Regions from separate parts of the Dactylosporangium sp. NPDC005572 genome, predicted to be linked through region 2. Evidence: riboswitches for the same ligand, from Rfam matches in the RefSeq annotation. Region 2 holds a riboswitch; each other region holds the start of a gene.
The links. A riboswitch is a leader RNA that binds a small molecule or an ion and turns the genes downstream of it on or off. The one in region 2 is predicted to bind cyclic di-AMP.

Region 1 (3,201 bases), on a different contig from region 2:
GCGGCGCTCAGACTGCCCGTGCGGGCCACCGCCAGCAGCACCTCCAGCGACCCGAGTTCCGGCATCCGCGCACTCAATCCCACAAGCAACCATGGTAACGAGCCACAAACCCGGGTTGTGACTCCACAACGGCAACCCGGCTACCCGCCGGCGCGAGCGGATCCGATCGTGGGGGTGTGAGGACCTCGACGCTGCCCCAACCGGCCGGTCTCCGGCCCGCCGACCCACGCCGGGACCCAGGCACCCTGGACGGGCCGGCGCACCGGCTCGCCCGGTTCGGGGTGCTGACCGACCTGGCGCACCCCCGCGACCTGCTGGCGAACCTGACCCCGAACTGGTACGCGTCGATCATGGGCACCGGCATCGTGGCCACCGCCGCCGCGTCGTTGCCCCTGCACCTGCCCGGCCTGCGCACGTTCGCCGTCGTCGTGTGGGCGTGCGCCGCGCTGCTGCTCGTCGGGCTCACCGCCGCCACGGTGGCGCACTGGCGGCGCCACCCCGCCACGGCCCGCGGCCACCACGCCGACCCGGTCATGGCGCACTTCTACGGCGCGCCGCCGATGGCGATGCTCACCGTCGGCGCCGGCACCCTCCTGCTCGGCCGGGACCTGATCGGCGTCGGCGCCGCGGTCGCCGCCGACTGGGTGCTGTGGCTCGCCGGGACCGCCGCCGGGCTCGCCACCGCCGCGTGGGTGCCGTACCTGCAGTTCACCCGCCACCACGACGTCGATGCGCGCAGCGCGTTCGGGGGCTGGCTGATGCCGGTCGTGCCGCCGATGGTGTCGGCGTCGACCGGCGCGCTGCTCGTGCCGTACACCCCGGCCGGGCAGCCCCGAACGACCCTGATCCTGCTCTGTTACGCCATGTTCGGGCTCAGCCTCATCGCCTCGCTGATCATCATCACCGTCATCTGGAACCGCCTCGCCCAGCACAGGACCGGACCCGCCCGGATGGTGCCCACCCTGTGGATCGTCCTCGGCCCGCTCGGTCAGTCGATCACCGCCGCGAACCTGCTCGGTGGTGTCGCCGACCAGGCCCTCCCCGGCCCCTACGCACACGCCCTGCAGCTGTTCGGCGTCGTGTACGGGGTGCCGGTCTGGGGCTTCGCACTGCTCTGGGCAGGCATCGCCGCCGCCGTCACCATCAAGACCGCCCGCGAACACCTGCCCTTCTCGCTGACCTGGTGGTCGTTCACCTTCCCCATCGGCACCGTCGTCACCGGCACCTCAGGACTCGCCCTGCACACCGGCGCCGCCCTGTTCCGAGTGGCCGCCGTCATCGGCTACGCCGTCCTGCTCACCGCCTGGGCCGTCGTCGCGGCCCGCACCGTCCGCGGCAGCCTCCGCGGGACGCTGTTCGCCCCGCCGGCAGCCCCGGCGGTGGCTCGGCCGGCCTCGGCCTGACGAGTCGTGAAGCCGACGACGCGGGAGCGCGTCGACTGCGGTTCTTTCCAGGTAGCGGGCCTTGGCAGGGCCGGTGGCCCTGCGTAACGTCTTGGGTCGCCTGACCCGGTTCGTGCTCACAACAGGTGGCGCCGGGACGGGCCCGCTGAGTCGTGCACGCACGAGCCGGGGACCCACCGCAAGTCTGGGGTGAATCCGCGGGCCGACGGCCCGTGGTAGGGCGACCTTCGCGCCCGAATCCGTCAGCTAACCCGGTAGGCGGACGCGTAAGGAGACATGCCTGTGCACAGCCGGCTCAACCCCCACCGCAGCAGCCCTCGCCAGCCGCGCACTCGCGCGGCCGCACGCCGATCGGTAACGGCAGGACGCTAGTGCGGATCGCTGCGATGCGGCGGGCGACCACACCGCCGCGCGTTTGCTGGACAACCGCTCGCCATCAGCGCTGACGCCATGTGTCATCACGCGCCCCGCACGCTGCGGCGTGGCGGCGTGCGCTGCCCTGAACGTGATCAGGCACCTGGCGGTGCCGCCGCGTGCCGACGGTGAACCGCGCCCTTGCCCAGCATGTTCGGGCCGTCCGCGCGCGCCGACGACCGATCGATCGCCCCGGTCGAAGCCCTGGAGAGTCGCAATGAACCTTGTACCTGTACGACGTCGGCAGGCCCGGCACTCGGCGCCCGCGCGTCATCCGAGAGCGGCCGTGATCTCCTGTGCGCTGCTTGCCGCGGCCGCCTCGGTCGGCATCGTGCTCAGTCAGCTCGGCGATCCGCCGTCCGCTCGCAGCGCCTCGGCCGGTGCAGCGCCGGCGGAGCAGTCGGTGGCCGGGCACGGTGCGGACCAGCACCTCACTGATGCGCCAGCGCAGTCGACGGTGCCGGCCCCGTCGACGAAGGTCCTCGAGTACCAGTTCCAGTTGCAGCCCAACTACTACTACTGCGGGCCGGCCGCCACCCGGATCGCGCTCACGGCGGCCGGCCATGCCGTCAGCCAGGGCCAGGCCGCTGACCTGCTGGGCACCACCACCAGCGGGACGAACTCGGCCTTCGACGTCAGCCGGGCGCTCAACAGCGTGCTCGGCAACGGCCAGACGGTGTACCGGACCAGGGAGATCCCGGCCTACCCGGCGACGTCGGCGCAGGCGGCCCAACTGCAGGCGGACGTGGTGAACACCATCGGCGGCGGGCGGGCCGTCGTCGCCAACATCGCCGGGCATCTCACCGACAACGCGGGTGTCGTCCACTCCTACGAAGGTGGGCACTACCTCACCCTCGTCGGATACCAGGACGGCGGCAAGACGGTGAAGATCGCCGATCCGGCCAACCCCAGGGGCGACGGCACCTACTGGGTGAGCATCCCCAAGCTGGCCGACTGGATCTCCCAGCGTGGTTACTCGTACTGATCGCCGGCGTGGTCGGCGGTCGGCAACCGTGCACGATCGTGGTGGCGCGACCTCGTGGGTCCAGCCATGGCGTCCAGCGTGCTGGTCGTCGTCACGATGTGGGCCGGCCAGGGTGGCCTGTACGAGCTGGGCGGCCTGACCGCCGGCGGCACATCGATCGGTCGGCTGGCCGGTCTGGTCTCGGCCGACCTTTGCTCATCCAGGTCCCGCTGATGGCCCGGGTGCCGGTATTCGAACGCCCCTACGGCCAGGACCGGGACGGTGGTCATCGCCCTACCTCGGGATCAGGCCCGCTGGCGCATGTTGCCGCTCAACCCGAGCTGCGCCGACTTGGCCCGCTCGTACTCCGACTCGGTCAGCACGCCACGCTGCCGCAGATCGGCGAGCTTGGCCAGCTCG
Region 2 (3,201 bases):
ACGCTCGTCGAGCGGCACGACTCGCTGCACACGGTGTACCTCGACGGCCCGCTCCAGCGCGTCCTTCCCCAGGGCGAGGTCCCCCTGGAGGTCCACGAGCTGGGCGACCGCGGCTCGGCCGAGGCCGCCGCCGAGCTCGGCGAGGCCCTGCGGGTGCGGTGGTTCGACATGGCCGCCGACCTGCCGCTGCGGGTCGCCGTGCTGGTCCGCGACGGCGCGCCGCAGACGGTGCTGCTCGCGGCCAGCCACATGGCGGTCGACGGGTGGAGCTTCGCGATCGTCCGCGGCGACCTGGCGAACCTGCTCGCCGACCCGCCGGTCGTCGTCGAGCCCGGCCAGCAGCCCCTCGAACGCGGCGAGTACGAGCGGTCCGCCGTCGGGCGGCGCCGGGCGGCGAAGGCGCTGGCGTTCTGGGAGAAGCACCTCGCCGAGATCCCGGCGAGCATGATCGAGAGCATCCGCGACGGCCGGCCGCCGAACCTCGACTGGGGCCTGATCCAGTCGCCGGCCCTCGCCCTGGCCACCAACGACCTCGCCGCCCGCCACGGCGTCCCACCGGCGACCGCTCTGCAGGGCCTGACGGCGCTGCAGCTCGCGGCGTACACCGCCGAGCGGGAGACGTTCCTGCGCTCGATCGTGTCGACCCGGTTCCGGCCGGCGAGCCGCGGGGTGGTCGCCGCGTTCAACCAGAACGCGCTCTTCCGGCTCGACTGCGACCCGGCCGGGTACCGCGACGAGACGGTCGGCGGCCTGCTGCGCCGCTCGGCGGACGCGGCCCTGACGGCGTACGCCCACTGCGAGTACGACCCGCTCGACCTCGACGCCATGTTCGTGGCGGTCGCCGAGCGCCGCGGGATCACACCGGACGGCTACTGCTTCTTCAACGACACCCGCTTCGTCCTGGACCGGTCGCCGGGACACCTCGTGCCGCCGGCCGAGCTGGCCGAACGGATCCAGGCGGCGCTGCCGGCGACGAAGCTGCGCTCCCCGGTGATCGACCGCCGGCCGATGCACGCCAACTTCTTCATGTTCCTGATGGATCTGGGCGACACCGCCGAGCTCATGTTGTGCGTCGAGCACGGCTTCCTGGGCCGCCGCGGCCCGCTCGGCTTCCTCACCGACCTGGAGCGCCTGGCGGTCCGCGCGGCCACCGACGACCAGGTCACGACGGCCGCGCTGTACACGGCGGCCCGCTGAGCGGCGGTCGGCCACCGGGCAGATGCGGACAGGTGGTGCGATGGGGGAATTTCGGGGTGATTAGGCTCCGGGAGGCCCCACATACCGGTGAGGCTGCCGCCGAGTCGCATCATGCGAGCCGGGGACCCATTGTGTCCTGTTTGGGGTGAATCCGCGCGCATCGAGCGCGGTAGGGGCGACTGTTCCGTTCCGAATCCGTCAGCTAACCCGGTAGGCGGCCGATGGAGGGAACAGTATGTCCAGACCTCCGTGGATCGTCGCCGCCGTGTGCGCGCTGGCGGTCCTGTTGACACCGAACGCCGTCTCGGCCGCACCGACGCCCGGGGACGAAGGCGGCACCACCGAGCTCATGCAGAAGCTCGACACCGCGAACCGGGCGTACATCGACGCGCAGAACGCGCTCGCCGCCTCCCAGCAGCGCCAGGCCGGGCTCGCCGCCCAGCAGGCCGAGCTGGAGCCGCGGTACGAGAAGCTCCGCGACGAGACGCAGTCCATCACGATCGCCGCGTACCAGAACGGGGGCGGGCTGCGCAGCGCGTCCTCACTGCTGGACAGCGCCTCGCCGGGGGTCTTCGCCGACAAGGTGAGCACCCTGGAGGTCCTCGCGCGGCAGAACGCCGCGCAGCTCAAGCAGCTGTCGTCGCTGCGGGAGCAGCTCGGCGGTACCAAGGCCACCATCGACGCCGAGGTGGCCAGGCAGCAGGCGCAGCTCGCGGTGATGGCGAAGCAGAAGACCGAGGTCGAGCAGGCCCTCGTGGCCGCGCAGAACAAGGCCGCGCAGAAGGGTCTCGACACGGCGACGACCACGAGCGCCAACGCGCCGTCGACGAACGCCGAGCCGGCGCCGCGGCGGGCCGACGGGTCGTGGCCGGCCGAGTCGTGCTCCGCCGACGACCCGACCACGAAGGGCTGCCTGACCCCGCGCACGCTGCACGCGCTCCAGCAGGTGCAGAAGGCCGGGTTCAAGCACTTCGTGTCGTGCTGGCGACCACCGGGCGAGCCTTACGAGCACCCCAAGGGCCGGGCGTGCGACTTCGCGGCCGACACCAGCGGCTTCGGCGGGGTGGCGACGGGCGCGTCGAAGGAGTACGGCACGCAGCTGGCCACCTGGCTGGTCCGCAACGCCAGCGCGCTGGGTGTCATGTACGTGGTCTGGTTCCGGCAGATCTGGACCCCGGCCGCCGGCTGGCACGCGTACAACAGCGGCAACGGCGACCCGAGCTCCGACCACACCAACCACGTGCACCTCTCAGTGTATTGATCAGTGCATTGATCGGAGGGCGCCCAGCAGCGCCTCCACCGCCGGCTGCCCGGCCCGGCCCGCCGTCACGAGCGCATCGAGGCGGCGGGCCCCGGCCCCGGGCAGGTCGGTGACCCGCACCCGCGACCGGTCGACGGCCCGCAGCGCCAGGCCGGGCGCGATCGACGCCCCGTGCCCGGCCGCGACCAGGGCGAACACCGCCGGGTAGTCGACGCAGGTGTGGACTCTGCGCGGCGTGAAGCCGCGCTCGCGGCCCAGCCGCTCCAGCACCTGGCCCGTCGTCGAGGACGGCGGCCCGGCGATCCACGGCCGGTCCGCGAGGTCGCCGTAGCCCTGCACCGCCGGCCAGCCGACCGGGACCAGCACCCGGTACGGGTCCTCGACCAGCGGTACCACCGTCACACCTCGCCGCTGTTCGAGGCCGAGGCCGGCGTCCCGCTCGGTGATCGTGACGTCGAGGCCGCCGAGCCGCAGCTCGCGCAGCGCGGCGGCGCCCTCCAGCTCGGTGATCGAGCAGACCACGTCGGGGTGGTCCCGGGCCAGGCCGGCCATCGCCGGGATGAGCAGGTGCTGGATCACCGTCGAGAACGCGGCGACCCGCACCCGGCCCGCGGCCCGGCCGGCCATCGCGGCGAGCTCCCGCTCGGCCTCGGTGAGCTGCTGCTCGATCGCCTCGGCCCGTGCGGCGAGCACCCGCCCGGCCGCGGTCAGCTCGGCCCGCCGGCCCGATCGGTCCACGAGCG
Region 3 (3,201 bases), on a different contig from region 2:
CTCGGCGGCGGCCCGACGGCCGGCAGCGACCTGCTCCGCGACTGCCTGAGCTCGGTCGAGCAGCGCGCCGGCGCCGTCTTCGGCTGCGCGTGCGCGCTGGGCGCCCGGGCCGGCGGCGGCACCCTGGCCCAGGTCGACCAGCTGCGCCTGTTCGGCGTGCGGCTCGGCCTGGCCGTCCAGTTCACCGAGGACCTCACCGGCATCTGGGGCGACCCGGCCGAGACGGGCCGCCCGCTCTACGCCGACCTGCGCCGGCGCCGCCGCTCCCTTCCGGTCGCGGCGGCCCTGGCCGCGGGCGCGACCGAGGTCGCGGAGCTGCTGGGGAGCAAGGGCCGGCTCACGGACACCGACCTGGAGCGGGCGGCGAAGGCCATCGAGCAGTCGGGCGCCCGGGCCTGGTGCCGCCAGCAGGCCGACGACCTCCTGGCGCAGGCGCTGCTCGCCCTGGACCTGGCCACCCCGTCGGCTTCGGCGGTGGCCGAGCTGGTGGCCCTGGCCCGCCGGGCCACCCGCCACTCGCCGTAGCCCGCGCCACCCACCGTCGCGAGCGCCCACCGCAAGCGCCTACTACCGCCGCCGCCGCCGCGAGCGCCCGCCGCCGCCCGCCGCAAGCACATGCCGTTCCGATCTTGGAGTTGTGGTCCCGGAAATATCAGATATGAGCGATAAAATCCGGGACCACAACTCCAAGATCGCGCAGGTCTGGCGCCGACGCGGGTCTGGCGAAGGTGCGGTGTGGCGCAGCGCGGTGTGTGGCGCAGGTGTGGTGTGGCGCAGGTGTGGTGTGGTTAGGAGAGGGCCGCCACGATCTGTTCGGCCTTCGCCGCGTGCTTCTGGTAGGCGCCCGGAAAGGCCGACCGCTGGACCGCCTGGGCCGCGGCCGTCACGCTCATGCGCTCCCAGCCCCGCACGCGCGACAGCGCACCGTAGAACAGCATCGCCGAGTGGGCCGGGTCCATGAGCTGTGGCACGGTGCCCCAGCCCTGGCTGGCCCGCTGCTGGAACAGGCCGACCGAGTCGTGGTCGCTCGACAGGCCCTCGTGCGGCAGCCGCAGCGACGACGGCACGGCCTTGCTCGCGACGTTGTACAGGCTGCTCTCCTGCATCGCCGTCGCCACCGCGACGACGAGGGCGCGGCGCGGCATGCCCTGGGCGCGGCCCTGGCGCACGATGGTCGCGGCGTTGTCCATCTGGCGCTGGTCGAGGCCGGCGACCGGCCGTGGCTTGGCCGGCGCGGCGGCGGGCGGCGCAGCGGAGGTCGCCGGGGCCGGCGGTGCGGCCGGCGGGACGGTGGGCACGGAGGTCGGCGGCGCCTCGTAGGCGGCGTACGCCGGCAGTGCCATGAGCTGACTGTCTACAGTGGACGTGCCGGAGCCGGCCGCCAGCAAGGTGACGGACAGCGCGGCGATCGAGGCGGTGCCGGCCCGGACGGCCAGCCCGGGTCGGCGATGGCGTGGATGGAACTGGCGTGGCAGAACTCTCACGGAAACGGTTCCCTCAACAGACGAATGAGCGCAGGAGTCATCGGCACGGCACCGTGGAGCAAGGTGCCGCGCGAAATCGCGAAACAGGAGCCGCTAGGCGGGGCTCACCCGTCTGAGGGGAGGACGGCGCAGGGCCGTCGGAGAAGCATCTGAACGAGCATGCTGACGCACGAGCCTGAACTCCTTCCGAGGCCGCCTACCGGGTTAGCTGACGGGTTCGGGCGGGAGGATTCGCCCTACCACGGGCCGGCTGGGAGGCCGGCGCGCGGATACACCCCAGAACTACCTGGGTCCCCGGCTCGCGAACGGATCGCGACTCGACGGCGCCTGCCCGGCGGCACCAACCCGGCGCCCGTCGACCGGAGCAGACGACCCGACACTACTGGGCGTTATCCGGCCCGGCCAACCGCAGCAACGGGATCCCACCCGGTGCACCCGCATGCTCACCGAACGCGGTCACCCGACCGGTCACCCCGGACGCGTGTCGATGGCCCTTGACCAGGTACATCGCGCGATCGGCGGCGCGCAGGGCCGCTCCGGCGTCGGCAATCGTGGCATCGATCACGGCCACGCCGACGCTGACGCGTACGCGCAGAGCGTGACCTTCGTGACCGATCGGCGCGGACACGGCGCGCTCGACCCGGTCGACGAGCGTGGCGAGGTCGTCGGCGGGGACGTCCCCGGTGAGGATCACGAACTCGTCGCCGCCGAGCCGGGCCACCGTGTCGGTCGGGCGGACCAGCGACACCAGTCGCTGGGCGACCGCGACGAGCACCGCGTCGCCGGCGTCGTGGCCGAACGTGTCGTTGACCACCTTGAAGTCGTCGAGATCGCAGAACAGCAGCGCACCGGTCCCCCCGCCGGCGGCCGCCCGGTGGACCGCGGCGTCCAGGGGCGCGGCGAGCGCCTCGCGGTTCACCAGGCCGGTGAGCGGGTCGCGGGACGCGCGGCGGACCAGGTCGGCCTCGGCCGCCTTCCGGCCGGTGATGTCCTGCACCTGGGCGATCGCGAACGGCGGCGGGCCGGCGACCACGGAGACGGTGGCCGACACCCACACGATCTCGCCGTCGCCGCGCACGCAGCGCAGCTCGTAGTCGTGCATGGCGGCGCCGCCGAACGCGCCGGTCAGGACCGCGCGGCCCTCGTCGACGTCGTCGGGGTGGATGAGGTCGGCGAACCGCATGCTGAGCAGCACGTCCTCGTCCCGCCCGAGGAGCCGGCACAGGGCGGGGTTGACCCGGTTCAGCCGGGTGCGGTCCGGATCACCGGATGCCATCCCGATCATGCACATGCCGGTGCCGGCGCTGTTGAAGGCGAGCCGGAACGCGGCCTCGCTGGCGGCGAGCTGCCGGCGCTCGCGGCGCAGGGCCTCGACCAGGTTGGCGTTGTCGATCGCGATCCCGGCCTGCGCGGCGAGCATCTCCAGCAGCTCGCGCTGGAACGGGCCGGGCCGGCGCCCGTCGGCCGGCAGGTCGACGCCGAGGATGCCGACCAGCTCGCCGCCGGGGGCCCGCAGCGGCGCGAACAGGGCGTCGAGCGGGTGCCAGGCGTCGTCGGCCTCCGGGGCGCCGGGGACCTCCGCGGGCACCCACGACGGGATGGCGTCGCTGAACCGCTCCTGCGGGAGGTACCGCAGCTGCCCCCACCGCTCGGCCCGCTCCAGGTAGCCGTCGAGCTCCTCCGCCGGGTAGCGCACGCCGAGCAGCGTCTCGCGTGC
Region 4 (3,201 bases), on a different contig from region 2:
CCATAGCAGCCAAATGCTTCCCACGATCATGGAACGCCAGGCGCGTGATCGCCGTTTGGGCGCGTCTGCTCCGTGACCGAGCGGGTCCTCAGGCACGCGGGCCTTCCGCGCGGGCGACCGCCCGCGGGTTCTTGGCACGACGGCGATGGCAGCGTCTTCTCGGCGGGACGAATGTCGCGCCGAGAAGAGCGTTGTCTGGCGGGAGCGACGGTCGTGCGTTGCGCGGACCCGAGTCAGAAAAGCATCAAATTACGCTCAGATGGACGTGATTCGTATGGTCGCTGGACGGGTCGCCGTTGCCGCCGCTGTACGCGTGCCAGCCGGCGGCCGGGGTCCATACCTGGCGGAACCAGATCACGTAGAGCACGCCCAGCGCGCTCGCGTTCTTGACGAAGAAGGCCGCCAAGTTGTTGCCGTAGGTTCGGTCGCCGCCGCTGGCCACGCCGCCGAAGCCGCTGGATTGGGCGGCGAAGTCGCAGGCTCGGCCTTTCGGGTGTTCGTACGGGCCCGACGGGCGGAAGCAGGAATAGTATCGCTTGAATCCCGCTTCGTGCGCTTCCTTCACCGCGTGGATCATGCGCGGGGTGATGCAGCCCTTGGTCGTCGTGGGGTCGTCGATGATGCATTTTTCGGCGGGCCACGAGCCGTCGGCGTTGCGCGGGGCCGGGTTGGCGAGCGGTGAGTTGGCGTTCACGTAGCCGTCGGCCCTGCCGTTGCCCAGTTTCGTCAGGGCGGTCTCGGCGTCCTTCTTCTTCTTGCCCATGATGTCGGTCTGGGCCTGCTGCTTGGCGACCTCCTCGTCGCTCGCCTTCTTGGCGGCGGCGAGGTCGGCCTGCAGCTTGTTGAGGCGGGCGATCTGGCGGTCGTTGTACCGCGCGATGGTGTTCACCAGCACCGCCCGGTCCATGAACTGCTCGGGGGAGTCGGTGGTGATGAGCGCCGACGTGATCCGGATGCCGCCCGTGCGGTACGAGGCGGCGGCGATGAGATTGACCGACGCCTGCACCGGCGCCATCTCGCGCTGCATGGCGGCCATCTGCTCGGCGAGCTCGGCCTGCTTCTTCTTCGACGTCTCCAGGATCGCCTGGGCGTCGAGGAACTCGCGGTTGGCCTGCTCGAGCTTTTCGCCCAGCGTCATGTTGGCGCTGCCCTCGTCCGGCGGCGCGGTCGGATCGCCCGGTGCGGCCGACGCGGGCGTGGCCCACGCACCCACCGTGACGAGCACCGCAGCCAGCAGGAGTGCCGCCCGGCGTCGCATATTGATCACTTTCTGTCCCTCCGCGCACCGCCTACCGAGTTAGCTGACGGGTTCGGGACGGAACAGTGGCCCTACCGCGAATGCGGATTCACCCCAGAAATCGGTGGGTCCCCGGCTCGGTCGAAACCGATTCGGCGGCGGATCCACTGGCACCGAGGGGCGCCGCCAGGCGAATCCGGGCTCAGATTACCGAATCGTCACCGGATTGCGCAGGACCGAGAATGCCTACCACTCAACTACGGACGGTAGCCAGCTTGCGGGTGCCCAGCAAGGCGATCCAGCCGAAGGTCAGCCCTAGGGCGACAGTGACCACCATCGTGAGGTTGCCGGTCGGCAGCACGCCGGCGACCTGCTCGGCGAGCGTGCCCAGGCCGACGTACAGCCCGCCCCAGAGCACCGAACCGATCGCGGCGGTGCGCAGGAAGCGCCCGTAGGGCATCCGGAGGCCGCCCGCGGCGAGCGGGACGAGCGTGTTGACGAACGGCAGGAATGGCGCGGTCACCAGGATCCGGCTGCCGCCCTCGCGGACGACCCGGTCGGCGGTGGCCCACCGCTCGGCGCCGACCCACGCGCCGAAGCGGCCGCGGCGTAACCGCTCGCCGAGATACCGCCCGGCGAAGAAGGTGATCGACCAGCCGGCGAGGCACCCGGCGACGACCCAGCCGAGGCTGGTGAACGGGTCGACCGAGCCCGACGTGGTGAGGATCGCGACGTCCGCCGGCACGAGGATGCCGATGAGCGGGATCGCGTCGAGGAGCATGACCAGGCCGAGCGCGAGGCCCAGCAGGGGTCCCGGTACCGCTTCGAGAAAGGTCATGCAAGGACGGTATGGCTGAGCGTATCTGCCGCACATCAGGGAGCGACCCCGAGCAGACCCCGAGACCGGGGTCATCCCCAGGGTCGGCGTGTCTGATTCGGCCATCGACGGTTGCTTTGCTAGCGTCCCCGCTAGCAAACGGCTAGCGGGAGAGATCCACTTGGACGCGACAGAGAAGACGGTGGCGATGCCGCCGCAGCGGCCGCGCTTCGAGCGCGTGCAGCTCAACACCCGGGTGCGGGTCGAGATCGAGCAGATGCTGCAGCGGTTCGTCATCGATCACAACACCACGGTGCAGAGCTCCGTGGACCTCGCGCTGGCCGAGTTCCTCGCGGCACGGGGATACCCGCTGCCCGCAGCGGATGACGGGAGAAACCGGTGACGACGCCGGGCATTGGCCAACACGACGCCGACCTGCAAAAGACCGTTCGACGCACCTCCTACATGCGCCAGCTGTTCTACGTCGTGGTTCTGCTGGTCGCACTGGCCGGGCAGGTGACCGGCGCGGTCCAGGCCCTCGGCATCCCGCTGATCTGGGCCATCCCGGCCGTCGCCGCGCTCGAACTGGGCGGCATCGTGGTGCTCGCCAACGCCGACGTACGGCGCCGGCTGGGCGAGCGGGCGACCGCGTCGCGGTTCCTGTCGGCGCTCATCGCCGCGTTCGCGGTCGCGTTCAACTGGATGGCCCACGACGACAAGCTGCTCGCCGGGTTCTTCGCCGGAATGTCCGCCCTGGGGTACCTCGTGTGGCTCATGCACACCGAGAACCAGCGCCGCGACCGGCTGCGGGCCAAGGGCGACCTGCCACCGACCACACCCGCGTACGAGGTGGTCGGCCACTGGATCCGCCACCCGTGGATGACCCTGCGCGCCAAGAACCTCGCCAAGGCCGACACGAAGCTCGGCCTCTACACCTCCCTCGCCGCGGCCCGGGCCGAGAAGCGCAAGGAGCAGCGCACGGCGGCCATCGCCAAGGTGCTGCACCGCAAGATCCGCTCAGCCGTCGACCCGACGACAGCCGACATCGCCGTCGCCGTCTACGACCTCGACGAGATCGCACTGCGGCTCGCCAACGGCGCCGACTACGACGGGCTCACCGCGCTCATCGCCGCCGACCTGGCACCGG

Region 1: linked by a shared signal. The riboswitch ahead of ABZS66_RS16620 (C39 family peptidase) and the one ahead of ABZS66_RS20565 (hypothetical protein) in region 2 are both predicted to bind cyclic di-AMP.
Region 3: linked by a shared signal. The riboswitch ahead of ABZS66_RS28835 (hypothetical protein) and the one ahead of ABZS66_RS20565 (hypothetical protein) in region 2 are both predicted to bind cyclic di-AMP.
Region 4: linked by a shared signal. The riboswitch ahead of ABZS66_RS38820 (hypothetical protein) and the one ahead of ABZS66_RS20565 (hypothetical protein) in region 2 are both predicted to bind cyclic di-AMP.

The regions. Positions count from the first base shown of each region.
Region 1 is NZ_JBEXCY010000028.1:4,276-7,476, forward strand. It holds gene ABZS66_RS16610 (LysR family transcriptional regulator) at 1-65, opposite strand, end outside; gene ABZS66_RS16615 (TDT family transporter) at 177-1,403, shown strand; cyclic di-AMP (ydaO/yuaA leader) riboswitch at 1,537-1,679, shown strand; gene ABZS66_RS16620 (C39 family peptidase) at 2,104-2,802, shown strand; gene ABZS66_RS16625 (hypothetical protein) at 2,869-3,015, shown strand; gene ABZS66_RS16630 (SHOCT domain-containing protein) at 3,087-3,201, opposite strand, start outside.
Region 2 is NZ_JBEXCY010000038.1:37,910-41,110, forward strand. It holds gene ABZS66_RS20560 (condensation domain-containing protein) at 1-1,197, shown strand, start outside; cyclic di-AMP (ydaO/yuaA leader) riboswitch at 1,285-1,430, shown strand; gene ABZS66_RS20565 (hypothetical protein) at 1,433-2,458, shown strand; gene ABZS66_RS20570 (LysR substrate-binding domain-containing protein) at 2,459-3,201, opposite strand, start outside.
Region 3 is NZ_JBEXCY010000068.1:18,988-22,188, reverse strand. It holds gene ABZS66_RS28840 (polyprenyl synthetase family protein) at 1-525, shown strand, start outside; gene ABZS66_RS28835 (hypothetical protein) at 789-1,484, opposite strand; cyclic di-AMP (ydaO/yuaA leader) riboswitch at 1,663-1,817, opposite strand; gene ABZS66_RS28830 (diguanylate cyclase) at 1,864-3,201, opposite strand, start outside.
Region 4 is NZ_JBEXCY010000116.1:4,058-7,258, reverse strand. It holds gene ABZS66_RS38820 (hypothetical protein) at 245-1,258, opposite strand; cyclic di-AMP (ydaO/yuaA leader) riboswitch at 1,272-1,405, opposite strand; gene ABZS66_RS38815 (VTT domain-containing protein) at 1,491-2,075, opposite strand; gene ABZS66_RS38810 (hypothetical protein) at 2,257-2,457, shown strand; gene ABZS66_RS38805 (hypothetical protein) at 2,520-3,201, shown strand, end outside.